2 regions of the Alkalibacillus sp. S2W genome follow, and region 2 is predicted to be linked to the other one. Evidence: predicted binding sites of a transcription regulator. Region 2 holds the regulator's gene; the other holds the start of a gene.
What was found. Region 2 encodes CtsR, which represses protease genes until heat stress. Its sites were predicted from a motif close to ATGGTCAATAAAGGTCAAACA; they were not measured.
Positions count from the first base shown of each region.

Region 1 (10,848 bases), 710 kb from region 2:
AGATGCGTATAAATATCACTCGGTCGTTCCGGAACCTCATAGTGATCATATGCTGAATGAGATTCGCCGTGAACGGGTTGCTTCTGTTGGGCTTGCACAGACAATGAGTGTGCAATGTCTCTGAAGTCATTCCCGCTTGTTAAATTTAAGTGCTTCATTTGACTTAGAGCCTGATTAATATAATTCGGATATTGCCGAACCGCTTGGTTCACCACCCTTAATTGATCAACGATATGACGCGGATATCGTTCATCAAGACATTGAACCAACCACTGAAATGCCTCTTCATCATGAAACAGATCGCTTAATTGTTGAACGAGTCGATCACGTTTAGATGTTTGATTGTCACGATGCGCTGGATCAGAGATGACTAAGCCCTTGCCATCAGACAATGCATGCTGGGCTAAAATACTGCCATCGGGTTTTAACCGAATATATAACCAACCCGAACGGGTTTCAATATACGCCAGATTAGGTGATTCAGCGTGATAAGTGCCACGTGGAACACTATAGCGATTACCTTCAAATCGAATCACATTGTCCTTTTGAATAATCCTTGTTATACTATCATGAGTAACATCATTCATGATGTTGTGCGTTGAGACCTTCTGTAAATGCGGCTTTTCCAGGGCGTGCATATCGGAAGGTCTCTTTTTTGTATTGTGATGAACTTTGTGATTCCCTGTCCTCTCAAGCCAAGATAAGCATGATGCGTTCCATGTCTTGATATCATGGAACGTGCGATTGTGACTAAAATTTACTTTGACAAATTTAACGGTTTGTTCCACTTTCCCTTTCGTTTCAGGATCACTTTTTCGACATAAATAAATCTTAAACCCTTTCGAATCTTGGTAGGCCGAAAAAATCGACGTTAAAATCAGATCACCTGCATTCTCACTCACAGCGAGTAACGCATCTTGATCATAGACCATTTCAGTGGGCATACCTCCGAAATAATGAAAGGCATGATCATGCATTCGAATAACATCTGCTGTACGAAATGGCCGATCCAACCATTCAACATATTTAAAACGTGAATGCGATAATAGAAAGGCTATAAAATATAATCGGACGCTTCGTCCGTCCTTGTCCTGAACCACATCATAACCAAAATCGACTTGCCCTTGTTGTCCCATGGGTAACTCAGGAACAGATACGTAGGGGCGTTGAGCTGTTTGTTTAGGAATATGATAATGGTCACGCATGTCATTCACATAATTCCTAACAGTATTTTCTGCGATATCTGATATGTCTAACGTTTCTTGTAACCAATCCACGATTTGAGCAGCCGTTAAATCGTGATGCATTTTTAACCATTCAAGTATCTGTTGGTGATAAGGATCCAATTTCTTAGATCGCGTTTTTAATGTGTGCGTATATACCTCCATTTCTTCGAATGACCTATTCAAACAATCAATCACCCGGTTACGCGATATCTGTAACTTGCGAGCTATCGCACTTTTAGAAAATCCTTCCTGATACAAACGATGAATCTCCATGTAATCCATTAAACGGTTCACTCCTAATCGCCTCACTTTCTATAAAACTTACATTAAGTATATAGAAAAGGCGTGTATTTTTGGTGACCTGTTTAATCTTATTTGTAGAAATCTGTTGATTTCTATTTGTGGAAAACTGTTGAATCTAGTTTAGCGTTTACATGCACACAGTATGGATGAACAAGACATTCAAAAAAACCAAAAACATTTTTCTGAAAAGAATTTTTGGAAAAAGGTGAAGAACATTTCAATTAAATCTGGTTCTTCTATTATCTATGTGGTTCTTCTAATGTATTATACTATGAACAAACCCGAAGTGCCTTTATCAATTAAGGCTACAATAGCTGGAGCATTAGGTTATTTTATTTTACCATTCGATTTAATTCCTGACGTAGCTGCCGGTGTTGGTTATGCTGATGATTTAACTGTTCTTACTGCTGCTCTATTTCAAGTAGTAATGTATATTGACGAAGATATCAAACAACAAGCGAAAGACAAGCTCAATGTTTTGTTCGGTGACGATATTGATACTACAGAAGTAGATGAAAAATTAAGTAACTCTAATAAGTCTGTAGAATAAGTTTATAATTTCAACATATCTGTAAATATTAAACTGAAATAATTAAAGAATAAGAATTAACGCCTTCTATTCTCGATCGGTGGATCAAGAAGCACCGTGATAGCGGGTCCTTTGAAGAAAAAACAACGGGACACCTGAACAAGAAGAACAAATTTAACTACGCATTGGCTATAAAGCTGATGAATGGCGCATTCCATGAAGTCCGCGGACCGATTAGGTGTTGTAATTGCCGTATAGCATCTTGCCTTTCGTTCGACAGAGGTAGCTAGGCAACCTTTACTGTGACCTCGGATACAAACAAAACTATCGAGTTCCCGATGACCAAATGTTTCTCGTTTTCGGACTTCTTTAGGGCGATGTTTAATGGATGTTCCGACATTAAATCGTCCTCTTGTTTCGCGGGGTTTTTTGTCTTTTTGACGAAGCATTGGTAATGTGGCGTTATATAACCACCCTTGATACAACCAACGATAGATGGTTTTGAAACTGATGTCGCCTTTTATTCACCGTGAACGATTTGTTCAGTCGACCAAGTTTAGCATGAATGCGGTCGGCAAGGTTTTGTGACCATTTAACCGATCGACAACAATTTAAACGACACTTTTTTAGTGGTCTTGTGCTTGTTCAGCGTAATACGTATCACCGATGGCATTGTGTTTAACTTCTCGTGAAATCGTTGATACTGCTCGATTTATTTACTTTCCAATATGGCTCAAAACTAATTCTTGTCTAACATCATTTTATCCTTTTCCACTCAAATGTGGGAAGATATTGGTAGCTCATAACAGGACCTCCGTTTATATGTTTGATGTGATTATCTACATTTTACACGAAACTGTTATAAGCTGCTTTTTTAGGTGTTGCACTTAATATTACAATTGGTCTATTAAAAATAAATTGGCTGAACCTTATCGCACCAACGGTTTAAGTAAGGTTCAGCCACATTCAATCTCATACAATATAATACTCAATATGCCCTCGAAGGGAATCGAACCCCTATCGCAAGAACCGGAATCTTGTGTGTTATCCGTTACACCACGAGGGCTAAAAAAGAACTGCATTAGTCATTATAATTCGTTCTGGTTTCTTTTGCAAGATGTCTTTGTTATTTGATCGATCAACGTTTAATCGGTCGTCAAATTGGGAAGATGGATAATGGTCAAAAGGATTGAGTTTTTCGTTTGACCTTTCTTGACCAAACAGGTATGATAAACATATAACATAAAAACATGTAATTAAGGAGTGACACGATATGAATTTAATTCCTACAGTCATTGAATCAACAAACCGTGGGGAACGTGCTTATGATATTTATTCGCGTCTATTAAAAGACCGCATCATTATGTTAGGTGGACCAGTTGACGACAACATTTCAAACTCAGTTGTTGCACAGATGTTATTCTTAGCAGCTGAAGATCCTGACAAAGATATTTCCCTATACATCAACTCACCAGGTGGTTCAATCACAGCTGGTATGGCGATTTATGACACAATGCAATTCATTAAGCCAGATGTATCAACAATCTGTGTTGGTATGGCAGCATCAATGGGTGCATTCTTACTAGCTGCAGGTGCAGATGGTAAGCGTTATGGCCTACCAAACAGTGAAGTAATGATTCACCAACCATTAGGTGGTACGCAAGGTCAGGCTTCTGACATCCAAATTCATGCTAAGCGTATTGTTGAAATGCGCGAGAAACTGAACCAAATCCTATCTGAACGTACAGGTCAGCCGTACGAAGTAGTTGAACGTGACACTGATCGTGACAACTTCATGTCAGCAAATGAAGCGAAAGAATATGGCTTGATCGACGAAGTGATGGAAAAATAAGCAGATATTTAGGAGCGCCCGCTAATTGCGGGCGTTTTTTATTGCGGATGAATTGAGAAAAGTCCTTGTAACTATCACACTAAAAATACTACAATTAGCACCTAAAATAACTGTATAAGTAGCAACCAACAAACGCTTGAGCATTTTTATGCCCAAGCGTTTGTTTTATTATATAGCTTTGTTCAATTAAAGCCACACCTTAGCTCTATAGCAAAAATGGAATTATTCTTTTTCCTTCTTGTTAATTTCATCCACTAATTTATCAAACTCATTTTCATCGTCGCTGTCATTATAAAAATTATTATCACGTTTGTTGAATAGCCGATCTGCTTTTTTTGTATATCCATATACATAGTAAACCAATTACAATTGCCGAAAAAGGAATTATTATATACATCCCTTTTGCAATTAACGAAGCTATAAGGCCAATAATTCCTACTATTAATATCAACCAACCTATAATTAAAATAAGACTCAAACTGAATTCAATTAAACTCTTCAAATAATCCCCCCCAGAGAATATTTTATCTCTCTGTTATTCAATAATCCTGTGTCATCAGCACGTTAAGTATGATTATTCACAAACTGTATTTTTATATTAACATAAAATAACAATTATCTTCTTAGTTTATAAAAATCAACATCGCAATTAGCCTACTAACAATAGCTATAGTCAGTAGGCTAATTGATGTGCGATTTGGTATGCTATTAAGGATCCAGTTCACCTCCCCCTTCATTCAACTGTAAACTCCCTTGCAATTTCATCTTAACGCTTAACATGATACGATTAAGGCAGTGAGACAAGGAGTGACTGAGATGACGATCGAATTACCGAATGAAATAGAAGCTAAATTACAAGCAAAGCAACCCAATCCAAGTGAGTTTGATTACTTAAAAACAGAAGCGAGTTATCTACCTTATGATCAAACGATTTTAACGGATGCGCTCGTGGCGTTAATGCAAGGAAAAAATGTGTTGCTTAAAGGGCCAACTGGTTCGGGTAAGACGAAGCTAGCTGAAACGTTAGCCAATTACTTGAAGCAGCCGATGTTTAGTGTGAATTGTTCCGTTGATTTGGATGCGGAAAGTTTTTTAGGGTTTAAGACGATTAATTATGATGAAGACGGCAAACAACAAATCGACTTTGTGCCTGGACCGCTTGTTCAAGCTATGGAAAATGGGCATCTTCTTTATATAGATGAGATTAATATGGCGAAACCAGAAACTTTGCCGCTAATCAATGGGGCACTGGACTACCGCCGTACCGTAACTAATCCTTTAACCAATAATCGGATTCAAGCGCAAGAAGGATTTAATGTCATTGCTGCGATTAATGAGGGGTATATCGGCACGACTCGACTAAATGAAGCGCTGAAAAACCGTTTTATCGTGTTTGATATTTCCTATATTGGTGGCGATCAGTTAAAATCGTTGATTCAATCAGAAACGAACTTATCAGATAAAGAAAAAATTAATGCGTTCGTCCAATTGTCGGCTGATTTAATTGAAGCGGCTGAGCAAGGTAAGATTGCTGAGGATGCTGCGAGTATTCGTGCGCTGATTGATGCGTGTGATTTAGCTCATATGATTCCAGCTAAACGTGCGATCCAACGGGCGATCGTGGATAAATTGGAAGATGACCGTGAGAAGGAAAATGTCCGTAACTTAGCGGATACGTTGTTTGAATGAGGTGGTTCGGTGAAATTTAATGATAAAGTGGTTGATACACAACAATTGGCGACTTTGCGTGACTTTGTGAATGTTTTAGCCAAAGAAGCGGATTTAGAATTTGACTATCATTTTGGGGCAACAGTTCATATTGACGACCGGCAGATTACGGCGAGTCATTTTTGGGATCATCGGTTTAACGTGCAACAGACGGGTTATAAAACGGATATCTTGTTACGTGTCTTAGGAACATTGCACGAGACATCTGTATCTGAATTTTTGCGTCTAAAAAAAGAAACGAATCGCAGTCATATGCCCTATTTTATCGAGCAATTATTTACGTTGCTTGAAGACATTCGCTTAGAACGGTTAATTCGTAGGCGTCGGCCTGGTACGAAATCATGGTTTGATATGAGGAGGAAGGCGTATCATCACTATTTTGAAACGCAACGACAAACAGCCATAACACGTAGCTATTTTACGGATGAGCTATTTTGTCTTATTTATCTAACCTTAACATCTGAATCACCTTTTGAAACCTTTAAATCAAGCAAGTCGACGCAGAATCGGACATTACAAGGAATTAAACCTCTTCTCCAACGTGTCTATGAATCAAAATCAACGCGTAATGTCGTGCGCATTGTTTTGGAAATCCAAGAGGCGCTTGAAGAAGACTATAGTGACATGATCAATCGTTATTTCGTTTACCCGATTCAACATCAATCCGAACTCCAAGAAGAACGTGTCATTGAGGAATTGAAGCGTGTCGATCCACTGAATAATGACGATGAGGATGACACGTCGAGCGACGATGTCATCAATGAACGATTTCAAACATGGCATCAAGAGAATGAAAATGACGATGAGAATCAAACGTTTATGCAATTTGAATTGGATCAAGGAACGAAGACGACGATGATTGGTGATGGTGCTCATCAAACTGAAGAAGGCGATCAGGCGATGGCAAGCGTTCAAGGGATGTCTGCGCAGACGGATCAGAGCGAGTATGAGCATCTTGAAGATTTAGACGAGAAGAAAAGTGAGCAAGAAGCGGGTGACGAACAAAATTACGGGAAAGAAAATGCGAACGCCGTTGTCTATGATCGTTATCCTGAAAAACCGAGTGAAGCTGACGATGATGCCTATCGTGATTTATTGCGGACAATCGATCCACTTCGTCGCCAACTATCCCAAACGATCTTTAAAGCATTAGATCAGAAACAAAATGCCGAACGATCGCATTTATTAACGGGGCGTCTTGATAAAAAACAATTGCTGCCGCTTTCAATCGAAAACGAATCGCGTGTCTTTTATAAAAATGATTTAGAAAGCGATGAAATTGATGCTGTATTTACATTGCTCATTGATTGCTCGGCCTCAATGTTTAATAAAATGGAAGAAACGAAGACAGCGGCAATTTTATTCCATGAAGTCTTAAAAGAGTTGAAGATTCCTCACAATGTGATTGGGTTCTGGGAAGATGGTTTTGCGACGAAGGAGAATGAACAACCGAACTATTTTCATCGTGTGATGACATTCGACAACGCGTTGCAAACTAATGTTGGTCCAGAGCTATTGCAGCTTGATGCTGAAGAAGATAATCGTGACGGCTTCACGATTCGTGTTGCGACAGAAGAGTTATTAGAACGCACGGAAAAAGACCAATTTTTGCTCGTATTTTCAGATGGTGAGCCTTCTGCGTTTAATTATAGTGAAAACGGCATTATTGACACGAATGAAGCGGTGATCGAGGCGCGGAAGAAAGGCATAGAAGTTGTTGGTGTCTTTCTAGGTGACGGTGAGATTGCCGAACACGAAGCGATGCTCATGCGTAACATTTACGGACGTGAACATATGCTTATACCTGATTTAAGCGAATTACCTGGTTCGTTTTCGGGCATATTGAAGCGGCTGTTATTAAAGTCGATCTAATATAAAAAGACCACAGCTTCCGCGCTGTGGTCTTTAGTTTATTCAGTTGATTCCATTAAGGATGCCAGTGTACTGAGAGCGGTTTCTTCATCAACACCGTCAGCTTTTAAGGTCACTTCTTCTCCTGAACCAATCGCAAGACTCATGACCCCCATAATACTTTTGGCGTTCACTTGTTTTTCGCCTTTTTCTAAAAAGACATCAGCGGAAAATCGATTCGCTTCTTGCACAAATTTAGCAGCTGGCCTTGCTTGTAATCCTGATTCTAATTGAACGACAACGTTCTGTTCAGCCAAAGCAATTCTCCTCTCTATATCCCATAATTTCTTCATCGTTTTTTATAGATTATTACCCGATATTATACCACAACTACAAATTTTAGAATAGTTTGTTTATTTCTCGAGAAGGTCACCTTTACGCAGTTTTTCAGCGTAGTCATCAATTTTTTTGAAGCGATGATTAAGGCCTGATTTACTGATCGTACTCGATTCCGCTAAGTCCACTAATTCTTTTAATGACACTTCCTGATGCTGCATTCTAAGTTCAGCCGCTTCGCGAAGTTTATCGGGCAGTGAATCAATGCCGACGACTTCATCGATATAGCGAATGTTCTCAACTTGGCGAAACGAAGCGCCGATCGTTTTGTTTAAGTTAGCTGTTTCACAATTGACTAAGCGATTCACTGAATTTCTCATATCCCGCATAATGCGAACATCTTCGAATTTCAGCAGAGCCTGGTGAGCGCCGATTAGTATTAAAAATTCGGTAATTTTCTCAGCCTCTTTTAGATAATTAATATATCCTTTTTTACGTTCATGTGTTTTTGCATGTAAATCAAAATCATTCATCAATTCGACCAGTGCATCATTATGTTCTTGATACAATGTAAAAATTTCTAAATGATAAGATGACGTTTCAGGATTATTAACAGAACCGCCTGCTAAAAATGCTCCACGTAAATAAGACTTTTTACAACACTCGCGCTGTAAATAATTATCTGGAATGCTGCGGTTGAACGAAAACGGTCCATCCATAATACCTAAATCTTTCAACACGTGTTCAACACCCTCGACAAGTCGAACGATGTAAATATTATTTTTCTTTAAACGCATCTTTTTACGGACTAAGAGCTCGACTGGATAATCATAAACATGCTTAATCAATGTATAAATGCGACGAGCAATAGCGGCATTTTCCGTTTGGACGTCTAATATATATTTTCGATTGGAAAAGGATAATGATCCATTCATACGAACCAAGGCTGATAATTCCGACTGCTTACAACATTGGTCCGTCTCGATGCTTGTCAGTTCTTTTTTCGTTTCTGATGCAAATGACATAGCGATTCCCCTTCACTTCTTTAACTCTAGAATCCATTATAACAATTCGTAGAGTAAATTTGCGATTTTATGCTCATGGTGTTTTAATGTCCCGTCACTATGTAAGTCAGCAATATCTCCTTGGATGACGCGAACGCCCATCTTTTCTAGTTCATCTCGGTCACAAATAACAGGTTCAGCATGTTCTTTTTCGTATTCGTACTTGATTGTCTGTTCGATCTGTTCACCATGCATCACAATTGAATCGACAAATGGATTGTCGACATGTCGATGCAAGGCTTCTATATGATCAGACGCTGTGTAGTCAGCTGTCTCGCCTTCCTGCGTCATAACATTACAGACATATACGGTTTCTGCGTTCGTTTGACGTAATGCGTCTTTTATTTCCCAGGAAATAAGGTTAGGTACGATACTCGTATACAAACTTCCCGGTGCTATGACAATTAATTCTGCTTGTTTAATCGCCCTAACAGCTTCGGGCAATGGTTGCACATGAGGAGGATCAAAAAACACTCGCTTAATTGGTTTATTAACTTCAGGAATTTTCGACTCGCCTCTAACCACTGTGCCATCTTCGAATTCTGCTTTTAAATACATATTTTCATTAGCAATCGGATAAATTCGACCTTTGACATTAAACACACGGGAAATTTCTTTAATTCCTTGGTAGAAATCACCTGTAATTGATGTCATACCTGCCAATATTAAATTACCAAGTGCGTGACCCGATAGTCCATTTCCGTCTTCAAACCGATGTTGAAACAAACTGAGTAACGTCGGCTCAACATCTGACATCGAAGCAATCACTTTACGAATATCGCCTGGTGCCGGCATGCTTAAATCTTCACGCAATCGTCCAGTACTACCACCATCATCTGATACTGTCACAATTGCTGATAAGTTAACCGGGAATTTCCGTAAACCACGTAATAAGACAGGTAATCCTGTCCCACCACCGATTACGACTACTTTTGGTCCATTAACATCTGTCATGAGGAAACTTCATGTCCTTTCTTAATATCGCGGTGGTAGACATGGGCTTGATAATCTTTGCCAATCATATCAGCGATTTTTTCGGCGATTGCTACAGATCGATGTTGGCCTCCCGTACAGCCAATGCCAATGACCAATTGGCTTTTTCCTTCACGTTCATAGTGTGGCAACATAAACGATAATAAATCCTGTAATTTACGTAAAAACTTGCGTGTGTCTTTCCATTTCAAAACATAAGAAGACACTTCTTGGTTTTGCCCGGTTAAATCACGCATCGACTCGACATAGTGTGGGTTCGGCAAGAAACGCACATCAAATATGAGATCGGCATCGATTGGAACCCCGTGTTTGTATCCAAATGAGACGAGTTGAACGGAGAATACGTGTTGTTTCCGCTCTTTAAACTGATTAATAATTTGCTCGCGTAATTCACGTGCTGATAATTCAGATGTATTAATTATTGTTTGTGCGCGCCCTTTTAACTCATCTAAGATTGCGCGTTCTTGGTTAATACCTGCTAGTGGTAAGCCATCTGGTGCTAATGGATGCGAGCGTCTTGATTCTTTATAACGCTGAACTAATGTTTCTTTATCAGCATCTAAGAATACGATATGCTCAGAGATCACCTCGTCACTAGTGAAATCGTTTAATGTGTCATATAAAGAATCGAAAAATTCGCGTCCACGTAAGTCCATCACAACGGCTAGACGTTTATTTTCTTTATTATCTTTCATGAGTTCAATGAATTTAGGTAATAAAGCAGGTGGTAAGTTGTCGACACAAAAATAACCTAAGTCTTCTAGGCTTTGAATGGCGACTGTCTTTCCTGCGCCTGACATACCAGTAATGATGACTAATTCAACTTTTTGAGGTTTTGGTTCCAATGACGTCACCCCTCACTTATATATTTAATTTCAATTATACACGGTAGAAGCGTTCCTGACTATTCACTGCAAAATTTCTTATAAAATGCTTCTTCAAAAGTCCGTTGTTGATATTGTGATC
Region 1 covers NZ_CP177234.1:2,169,379-2,180,226, forward strand. The annotation lists gene istA (IS21 family transposase) at 1-1,508, opposite strand, end outside; gene ACKXGF_RS11460 (YkvA family protein) at 1,672-2,079, shown strand; tRNA gene ACKXGF_RS11465 (tRNA-Arg) at 3,053-3,124, opposite strand; gene clpP (ATP-dependent Clp endopeptidase proteolytic subunit ClpP) at 3,332-3,910, shown strand; gene ACKXGF_RS11475 (AAA family ATPase) at 4,727-5,599, shown strand; gene ACKXGF_RS11480 (vWA domain-containing protein) at 5,609-7,510, shown strand; gene ACKXGF_RS11485 (HPr family phosphocarrier protein) at 7,549-7,806, opposite strand; gene whiA (DNA-binding protein WhiA) at 7,903-8,850, opposite strand; gene ACKXGF_RS11495 (gluconeogenesis factor YvcK family protein) at 8,887-9,843, opposite strand; gene rapZ (RNase adapter RapZ) at 9,840-10,727, opposite strand.
Region 1: the regulator CtsR is predicted to act here: its motif matches at 3,258-3,278, upstream of clpP (ATP-dependent Clp endopeptidase proteolytic subunit ClpP).

Region 2 (10,848 bases):
GCCGAAAGGCGTAGGCGATGGCCAACAGGTTGAAATTCCTGTACCACCTCCTTTCCGTTCGAACGACGGGGAGACGCAGGAGGATAAGGGAAGCGTGCCACCGGATGTGCACGCCCAAGCAGAGAGTGTGATGGATAGGCAAATCCGTCCATCGGACGCATGATCTGTGATGGGGAGGGAACATAAGTACCGAAGTCCCGGATTTCACACTGCCTAGAAAAGCCTCTAGTGAGGAAAGAGGTGCCCGTACCGCAAACCGACACAGGTAGGCGAGGAGAGTATCCTAAGGTGATCGGGAGAACTCTCGTTAAGGAACTCGGCAAAATGACCCCGTAACCTCGGGAGAAGGGGTGCTCATCTAGGCTACGGCCTAGGGAGCCGCAGTGAAAAGGCCCAAGCGACTGTTTATCAAAAACACAGGTCTCTGCGAAGCCGTAAGGCGAAGTATAGGGGCTGACACCTGCCCGGTGCTGGAAGGTTAAGGGGATGCGTTCGTCCTTCGGGACAAAGCGTTGAACCGAAGCCCCAGTAAACGGCGGCCGTAACTATAACGGTCCTAAGGTAGCGAAATTCCTTGTCGGGTAAGTTCCGACCCGCACGAAAGGTGCAACGACTTGGGCACTGTCTCAACGAGAGACCCGGTGAAATTATACTATGCGTGAAAATGCGCATTACCCGCGACAAGACGGAAAGACCCCGTGGAGCTTTACTGTAGCCTGATATTGAATGTTGGTACAGCTTGTACAGGATAGGTGGGAGCCTAAGATGCCGGAGCGCAAGCTTCGGCGGAGGCGTCGGTGGGATACCACCCTGGCTGTACGGACATTCTAACCCCGAGCCGTGATCCGGTTCGGAGACAGTGTCAGGTGGGCAGTTTGACTGGGGCGGTCGCCTCCCAAAGAGTAACGGAGGCGCCCAAAGGTTCCCTCAGAATGGTTGGAAATCATTCGCAGAGTGTAAAGGCAGAAGGGAGCTTGACTGCGAGACTTACAAGTCGAGCAGGGACGAAAGTCGGGCTTAGTGATCCGGCGGTTCCGCATGGAAGGGCCGTCGCTCAACGGATAAAAGCTACCCCGGGGATAACAGGCTTATCTCCCCCAAGAGTCCACATCGACGGGGAGGTTTGGCACCTCGATGTCGGCTCATCGCATCCTGGGGCTGTAGTCGGTCCCAAGGGTTGGGCTGTTCGCCCATTAAAGCGGTACGCGAGCTGGGTTCAGAACGTCGTGAGACAGTTCGGTCCCTATCTGTCGTGGGCGTTGGAAATTTGAGAGGAGCTGTCCTTAGTACGAGAGGACCGGGATGGACACACCGCTGGTGTACCAGTTGTTCCACCAGGAGCACTGCTGGGTAGCTACGTGTGGTCGGGATAAGTGCTGAAAGCATCTAAGCATGAAGCCCCCCTCAAGATGAGATTTCCCATTGCCTCGAGCAAGTAAGATCCCTCAGAGACGATGAGGTTGATAGGTCCGAGGTGGAAGCGTGGTGACACGTGGAGCTGACGGATACTAATCGATCGAGGACTTAACTAACGGTTAAGACGCCTGGTCGACGTTGCGCGGTATCATCGATCTTATCTAGTTTTGAAGGTGCTTCACCTTCAATTGAATACAATCATATGAAGTCCGGTGGTTATGGCAGAGAGGTCACACCTGTTCCCATGCCGAACACAGTAGTTAAGCTCTCTAGCGCCGATGGTAGTTGGGGTTCTTCCCCTGCGAGAGTAGGACGCCGCCGGGCATATTGTTAAAGCTAAGAGATTTATTGTCTTCTTAGCTTTTTTTGTTTATGATGGAATAATAATTAAATAGTATTCATACATAAAAGGGGACTGGTGTAAAAGAGGAGTGTAATTGAAATGGATTTCATTCAATATATAAATGAACAATTCATTAATGAAAATTTTGATACCATGTTATATCGTGTATTACTTGCGACGGTATTATGTGGATTAATTGGTTTTGAGCGTGAACTTAAAAACCATCAAGCAGGTTTCCGTACTCATATATTAGTTGGTGTAGGTGCTTGTGTGATGATGTTACTATCAGTTTATGGGTTTGACCCTTATATTAACGATCATGATACAGTCCGTTTTGATCCAGCTCGTATTCCTTCTTATGTAATCAGTGGGATTGGCTTTTTAGGAGCAGGAACGATTCTTGTTCATGGTATGACGATTAGAGGTTTAACAACGGCTGCGTCTATTTGGACTGTTGCTGGACTGGGATTAGTTATTGGTGCAGGTATGTATGCTTTAGGAATCCTTGCAACATTAGTTGTATTATTAAGTTTAATTTTTCTTAACTCATTTGAGAAGCTATTTACGCGTCATAAGGATAAAAATCAACTGCATTTATTAATTAATCAAGAGGCTCATATTGGAGACATTCTTGATTTATTAGAAGAATTTCATTTACAGATCAAACGTATGGAAATTAAAAGTGATGAAATGGATCGTCGGAATGTCCATATTGAGCTAGAGAAACGTCAAGAATTTAACCGTCATGAATTATTAAATCAGTTAAGTAAATTGAATGATGTCACTTATATTTATAATAATGATGATTTGGATATAACCAATAAATAATAGTATTAGATAACGTGTGAACACTATTTTTGCCAGTGTTCACACGTTTTTTTATGCAAAAATAACTATTACAAAAGCAAGCAATCAAATCATTTGCAACATAGAAAAATATCAGTATAATGAAAGTATAGTCAAAGATAGTCAAAGTCAAACTTTGATCAATTATAAATGATTGAGGAGTAAGGAGGGAGCGACGGTGAGGAATATATCCGAAGTAATTGAAGCGTATTTAAAGCAAGTTATTCAGTCGAGTCAGAGTGATGTCGTTGAATTAAAGCGCAGTGAAATTGCTGACCGTTTTGAATGTGTCCCTTCTCAAATAAATTATGTGATTAATACGCGATTTACGCTTGAAAAAGGCTATTTGGTCGAAAGTAAGCGTGGCGGTGGTGGCTACATTCGCATTATTCGCTTACAACCGAAATCGAATGAAGCTTTAATACAAGAGATGGATTTAGCATCGAATCAACCTTTAACTCAACAAGCTTCATTTGATTTAGTTGAACGTCTTAAGGAAGAAAATTTGATAACAGAGCGTGAAAAACGTTTGATGGAGAAAGTTATGCATCGAGATATTCTGGATATACCATTACCAGATCGTGATATTATTCGTGCTAAGATTTTTAAAGAACTATTAACGACCATCAAAATGCACGGTTGATTGGAGGGGTTAAAATGTTATGTCAAAACTGTCAAGAGCGAGAAGCCTCTGTTCATTACACGCAAGTCGTTAATGGACAAAAGAAAGAAATGCATTTGTGTGAGCAATGTGCTCAAGGTGAGGGTTATATGGATTTTGCAAATGAAAACTTATCCCTTCACCACTTTCTAACGAATATGTTCCCATTTGATCAAACAAAAGACCAAACGGAACAACAGATGACCTCTGCACAATCGATTCAATGTGAAGGATGCGGCTTAACGTATCATGAGTTTCGACATCAAGGTAAATTCGGTTGTAGCCAATGCTATGAAGCTTTTTCGGATTATCTAGACCCGATATTTAAACGTGTTCATAGTGGCAATACAGAACATGTTGGTAAAATTCCGAAGAGACTAGGCGGTCATTTGCATAAACACCGGGAAATTAATCAACTCCAAGAACAGATGCAGCAAAAAATTAATGAAGAAGATTTCGAGGAAGCTGCGAATATTCGAGACCGTATCCGTCATTTAAAAGAGGAACTGCATGATGGTCATGGGGGTGAAGCGTAATGTCTTTACAAGATTTTATTAATGATGCCATCAGCCCATGGATGAATGATGAAGGTCGGGATTCGGATATTGTTTTAAGCACACGAATCCGTTTGGCCCGCAATTTGGAAGAAGTGCCTTTCCCGACAAGTGGAGATCAGTCGTCACAAGAGAAAGTACTCGAACATATTGAACAAGAGTTTAACAATCAATCTTATGAGGATTTTAAAAAGTTTCAGTTAGTGAAGATGGCTGATATAGAGCCGGTTGAAAAACGGGTTTTGGTTGAAAAACATTTGATGAGTCCTAATTTAGCTGAAAATACTCAAACAGGTGCGGTGCTAATTTCAGAAAATGAGCAGGCTTCAGTGATGATTAACGAAGAGGATCATTTAAGAATTCAACTCTATTATCCAGGCCTAGGCTTATCTGAAGCTTTACAACAAGCCCAGAAGTTAGATGATTGGTTTGAAGAACGAACAAGATATGCATTTAGTGAAGAAAAAGGCTATTTAACTAGTTGTCCAACTAATGTCGGCACAGGCTTGCGTGCATCGGTTATGATGCATTTGCCAGCGTTAACGATGACGAATCAAATGACTCGCTTGGCTCCAGAGATCAACAAGTTAGGGTTAGTCGTCCGTGGTATTTATGGAGAAGGCAGTGAAGCGCTCGGTGCGTTGTATCAAATATCCAATCAAATGACACTTGGTAAGTCAGAAGAGGATATTATTCAAGATTTACAGAGTGTTGTAAGCAAAGTGATTGAAAGTGAACGTCAATCTCGTGAATGGGTGATGCAACAATCGGGTATACAGTTAGAGGACCGGATATTTAGGTCTTACGGTGTGTTGGCACATAGCCGCATCATTGAATCGAAGGAAGCGGCCAAATGCTTATCAGATGTCCGATTAGGCATCGATTTAGGTTTAATCAAAAACATTTCAAAAACCATTTTGAATGAGTTAATGGTGCTAACGCAGCCGGGCTTTTTACAACACTACGCGAAGAAATCCCTACAACCAGCTGAACGTGATTGGTTTAGAGCGAACCTAATTCGTGAACGATTACAATTAGAGCAATATTAATTGAAGGAGGCAAACAGGTATGATGTTTGGACGATTTACAGAGAGAGCACAAAAAGTGTTAGCTTTATCTCAAGAAGAAGCTGTACGATTAGGTCATAATAATATTGGAACAGAACATATATTACTCGGCTTAGTGAAAGAGGGCGAAGGTATTGCAGCCAAGGCGCTTTCGTCATTAAACGTGACAGCCGAACAAATCCAACAGGAAGTTGAACAATTAATTGGTGTCGGTCAAAGTGAACAACAAACGATTCATTACACACCACGCGCGAAAAAAGTCATTGAATTATCAATGGATGAAGCGCGTAAATTAAATCATTCATATGTCGGAACAGAGCATATCTTACTAGGCCTAATTCGTGAAGGCGAAGGTGTAGCTGCACGCGTCTTTAACAACTTAGGTGTTAGCCTAAACAAAGCACGCCAGCAAGTGTTACAGCTGTTAGGCAGTAATGAATCAACAGGTAATAATCGTCAACAGAAACAATCAAGTAATGCGAGTACACCAACACTTGATTCATTAGCAAGGGATTTAACAGCAGTGGCACAAGAAAGCAATATCGACCCTGTTATTGGTCGTGCTGAAGAAATTGAACGTGTCATTCAAGTGTTAAGCCGTCGCCGTAAGAACAACCCAGTTCTAATTGGTGAGCCTGGTGTTGGTAAAACAGCGATTGCTGAAGGTCTAGCACAACAAATTATTAATAATGAAGTACCAGAAATTTTACGTGATAAACGCGTGATGACACTTGATATGGGTACTGTTGTTGCAGGTACTAAATACCGCGGTGAATTCGAAGATCGTTTGAAAAAAGTCATGGAAGAAATTCGCCAAGCTAATAATGTCATTCTTTTCATTGACGAATTGCACACATTAATCGGTGCTGGTGGTGCTGAAGGTGCAATTGACGCTTCAAACATCTTGAAACCAGCTCTAGCACGCGGTGACTTACAATGTATTGGTGCCACAACATTAGACGAATATCGTAAATATATTGAAAAAGATGCCGCGTTAGAACGCCGTTTCCAACCGGTTCAAGTTGATGAACCGACACCGGAACAATCACAACAAATTCTTGAAGGATTACGTGACCGTTATGAAGCGCATCACCGTGTTACGATTTCACCTGAAGCGATCGAAAGTGCTGTTCGCCTATCAGACCGTTATATCACGGATCGTTTCTTACCAGATAAAGCGATTGACTTAATTGATGAAGCGGCATCACGTGTACGCTTAAGAAGTTATACTGCTCCACCTAACTTAAAAGAACTTGAACAGAAGTTAGATGAAGTGAAGAAAGAAAAAGATGCGGCTGTACAAAGCCAAGAATTTGAAAAGGCTGCTTCTCTACGTGATAAAGAGCAGAAATTAAAAGATGAACTAGAGAAAACAAAAGACGAGTGGAAAGAAAAGCAAGGTAAAGAAGATTCTGAAGTAACGCTTGAAGATATCGCTCAAGTTGTCTCTACTTGGACGGGAGTGCCTGTTTCTCGCTTAGCGAAGGATGATAAAGAACGCTTACTCAACCTAGAACAAACGCTTCATGATCGTGTTATCGGTCAAAATGAAGCTGTTGACGCTGTTGCTAAAGCAGTTCGTCGTGCTCGTGCAGGCTTGAAAGATCCGAAACGTCCAATTGGTTCATTTATCTTCTTAGGTCCAACAGGTGTTGGTAAGACAGAATTAGCGCGCGCATTAGCGTCTTCAATGTTCGGTGATGAAGATGCAATGATTCGTATGGATATGTCCGAATATATGGAAAAACACGCGACTTCTCGTCTAGTTGGTTCTCCTCCTGGCTATGTAGGCTATGAAGAAGGTGGCCAATTAACGGAAAAAGTACGCACCAAACCTTATTCCGTTATTCTATTAGACGAAATTGAAAAAGCGCACCCTGAGGTCTTTAACATCTTACTACAAGTCCTAGAAGATGGTCGTTTGACTGATGCGAAAGGTCGCGTTGTTGACTTCCGTAATACGGTCTTAATTATGACATCAAACGTGGGTGCTCAAGAATTACGTCGCCAGAAATACGTTGGTTTCAGTGTTGACGATAATCAACAAGATCATAAACAAATGAAATCGAAAGTGATGGACGAATTGAAGAAAGCATTCCGTCCAGAATTCTTAAACCGTATCGACGAAACGATTGTCTTCCATTCACTTGAAGAAGATCATATTAAAGAAATTGTTCAACTCATGGTTAAACAATTACAAAATCGTCTGTCTGAAAGTGAAATTAACTTCACTTTAACAGATGAAGCGATTAAGAAGATTACTGATGAGGGCATGGACTTAGAATATGGTGCTCGACCTTTACGTCGTTCACTTCAGAAGAATGTGGAAGACTTCTTATCAGAAGAACTTCTTCGTGGTACGATTCAAGCAGGGCAAGAAGTAGAAATTGACGTCAATGAAGACGGTGAATTCTATATTGCCTCGACGAAGGATCTTGAACCTGAAACAAATGAACAATCATAAGATTAACAGCCGGATTCATCGATAATCCGGCTGTTTTTTCTACTTTGTTATAATGTAAGCACCTACATAGGAAAGGGAGTAAATTATGGCTAAATCAAAAGTGATCTTTTTCTGTCAGGAATGTGGCTATGAATCACCGAAATGGATGGGGAAATGTCCAGCTTGTCATCAATGGAATACATTAGTTGAGGAAAAGGTGTCAAAAAACGCTGATCGTCATCAAGTAACAGGAGAATCCTCTAAACAACGAAAGAAACCTCAATCGATTAAAGAAGTATCTTCACAAGAAGAGGAACGTTTATCCACGCAAATGGAAGAGTTAAATCGTGTGTTGGGTGGTGGCATTGTACCTGGTTCGCTTGTTCTCATCGGAGGTGACCCCGGTATAGGTAAGTCGACATTATTACTTCAGCTATCATCTCAAGTGGCGAACAATCATATGAATGTGTTGTACATCTCTGGTGAAGAATCGGAAAAACAAACGAAACTACGATCTGACCGACTCGATGCGAATGAGGATCATTTATACATTATGGCGGAAACAAATTTAGAATATGTGATTGATGCCATTGATCAAATGAACCCATCATTTGTCGTCATCGATTCGATTCAGACGATCTTTAATGATGCGGTTACCTCAGCACCAGGCTCTGTTTCCCAAGTCCGTGAATGTACGAGTGCCTTGATGAAAGTGGCAAAGTCGAAAGGAATCTCGATTTTCATCGTGGGTCACGTGACAAAAGAAGGAGCGATTGCAGGGCCGCGCTTGTTAGAGCATATGGTTGATACGGTATTATATTTTGAAGGGGAACGCCATCATACATTCCGAATCCTCCGCAGTGTTAAAAACCGTTTCGGAAGTACACATGAGATGGGCATTTTTGAGATGAAAGAAGAAGGATTAAAAGAAGTCAGTAACCCATCGGAAATCTTTCTAGAAGAGCGATCACAAGGGGTAGCAGGTTCAACAGTAGTCGCTTCATTAGAAGGGACTCGTCCGATGCTAGTGGAAATTCAAGCATTGATCTCCCCGACTCAATTTGGTAACTCCCGCCGTATGGCAACAGGGCTAGATCATAATCGGGTCCCATTACTTATGGCTGTCTTAGAAAAACGAGCTGGGTTATTGTTACAAAACCAAGATGCTTACGTCAAAGTTGCTGGTGGCGTGAAATTAGATGAGCCTGCAATTGATTTAGCAGTTGCTATTAGTGTCTCTTCAAGCTTCCGTGACCAGCCGACACGTCCAGATGATGTATTTATTGGTGAAGTCGGATTAACAGGTGAGGTTAGACGGGTCGCTCGTATTGAACAACGCGTTCACGAAGCACATAAACTTGGATTTAAGCGCATTATTTTACCAAGTAATAACTTAGGCAGTTTTACACCGCCAGAAGGAATTGAATTAGTCGGAGTCAATTCCGTACAAGAGGCTCTAAAAGCAGGTTTGGAGTAATTGTGTTACAAACGAGAAATGTTTGTAACACAATTGACATAAAAAGTTTCGTAATGATATAATGATATCTTTTTGACGCAAATTTTTGAACCGTGCTATAATAAGCTATTATAGTTCATTTATTAACTTATGTTCTATTTTGCTTTTGGTAACACTTAAGAATAGGAGGTGCAAGCATGTTAAAGAGGACGATACAATTGTTTATCGTGGTCGCTGGTGGTGCACTCGGTTATTTATATTCACCTGAAGTTGCATCATTAGTAGGCGTTGACGGGTCAAGTTGGTTCATTCCTTTTATCGGTTTAGTGTTAGGTGCAATCATATTATTTATATCTACTTTTTGGCTCGTGGACTATATTGTTAATCTGTTAAAAGTGATCGAAGAGAAGTTGGTCAAAGCACCAGTGGCCGATTTATTATTTGGTAGTTTAGGTTTGATTGTCGGGTTGGTTCTGGCCTTTCTCGTTAATATTTACTTGCAAGGTTTAAGTAATCCGGTTTTATCTGAGATATTACCTATATTCGTCATGGTGATTTTAGGTTATTTAGGCTTCCAAGTCGGGTTTAAACGACGAAATGAATTTATCAATTTATTATCGATGAATCGTAAAGAATCAGGAGCGGATGAGCAGCAGGCAAATGTCAACCAAGCGCCAGATGTTCGCCCGAAAATCCTAGATACGAGCGTTATTATCGATGGGCGAATAGCTGATATTTGTGAAACGCACTTTTTAGAAGGGTCTATTATTATTCCCCATTTTGTGTTGGAAGAATTACAACATATCGCAGACTCATCAGATGTTTTAAAACGTAATCGCGGACGCCGTGGTTTAGATGTTTTAAACCGATTGCAGAAGGAAGTCCCTGTAGATGTTCAGATTTACGAGGGAGACTTTGAAGACATTCAGGAAGTCGATAGTAAACTAGTGAAATTAACGAAGGTCATGAGTGGTGTTCTTGTGACGAATGATTTTAATCTAAATAAAGTATCCGAGTTTCAGAATGTGACAGTCTTAAATATCAATGATTTGGCGAATGCCGTTAAACCTGTTGTTTTACCAGGTGAAGAGATGAATGTTTATGTCATTAAGGCGGGTAAAGAAGATCGTCAAGGCGTTGCATACTTGGATGACGGCACGATGATTGTGGTCGAAGAAGGTAAGAATCATATCGGTGACAGTCTTGATGTTATTGTGACAAGTGTTCTACAAACTTCAGCAGGCCGCATGATTTTCGCGAAACCGAAAGCACTAGATCAGGCGCAATAAAATAACCTAAGGGGCTGACGCAGTATCAATTGAAAATTATGTGATGTGTCAGCCCTTTTCGTTTGGTTAATGTTCACCTATAATAAATGTAACAAGTTCTAAATGAGATAGGAGACGCAGCATGGAACAATATCAAGCCATTGTTTTAGCAGCTGGACAAGGTAAGCGCATGGGATTAGGGCAAAATAAACAATTACTTCAATTAGGTGGTCACCCGTTAATCGCCCATACACTTAATGTGTTTGAAGAAGATCCTTTATGCCGAGCGATTTATCTTGTTGTGCAAGCAGATGAATACGATGTGATGAAAGAAGTCGTGAATGAATATAGTTTTGAGAAGGTTAAGAAGTACATCACTGGTGGTAATGAACGTCAGGACAGCGTTCGCCAAGGTGTTGAAGCGGTTGAAGAAAACGTGATTACATTTGTCCATGACGGTGCTCGTCCATTTGTGAGCCAAAATGAACTTCATGATTTGTTTGAAGCCACTAAACAACAAGGATCAGCATTCTTAGCAACACCTGTTACAGATACGGTTAAACAACAATCAGAGCAGGGCATTAAAACGTTAGATCGTAATACGCTTTATCAAGCGCAAACGCCACAAGCTTTTCAATATGAGTGGTTAAAACGAGCTCATGATCACGCGTTCAAAAATAGTGTTATGGCAACGGATGATGTGGCGTTATTAGAAGAAATAGGATTAGAACCGATTATTGTAGAAGGTAGCCTAGATAATTTTAAATTAACGAATCCTGAAGATATACAAAAAG
Region 2 covers NZ_CP177234.1:100,089-110,936, forward strand. The annotation lists rRNA gene ACKXGF_RS00560 (23S ribosomal RNA) at 1-1,532, shown strand, start outside; rRNA gene rrf (5S ribosomal RNA) at 1,625-1,740, shown strand; gene ACKXGF_RS00570 (MgtC/SapB family protein) at 1,913-2,587, shown strand; gene ACKXGF_RS00575 (CtsR family transcriptional regulator) at 2,784-3,248, shown strand; gene ACKXGF_RS00580 (UvrB/UvrC motif-containing protein) at 3,263-3,802, shown strand; gene ACKXGF_RS00585 (protein arginine kinase) at 3,802-4,869, shown strand; gene clpC (ATP-dependent protease ATP-binding subunit ClpC) at 4,889-7,351, shown strand; gene radA (DNA repair protein RadA) at 7,437-8,807, shown strand; gene ACKXGF_RS00600 (PIN/TRAM domain-containing protein) at 8,984-10,075, shown strand; partial or broken gene ispD (2-C-methyl-D-erythritol 4-phosphate cytidylyltransferase) at 10,197-10,848, shown strand, end outside.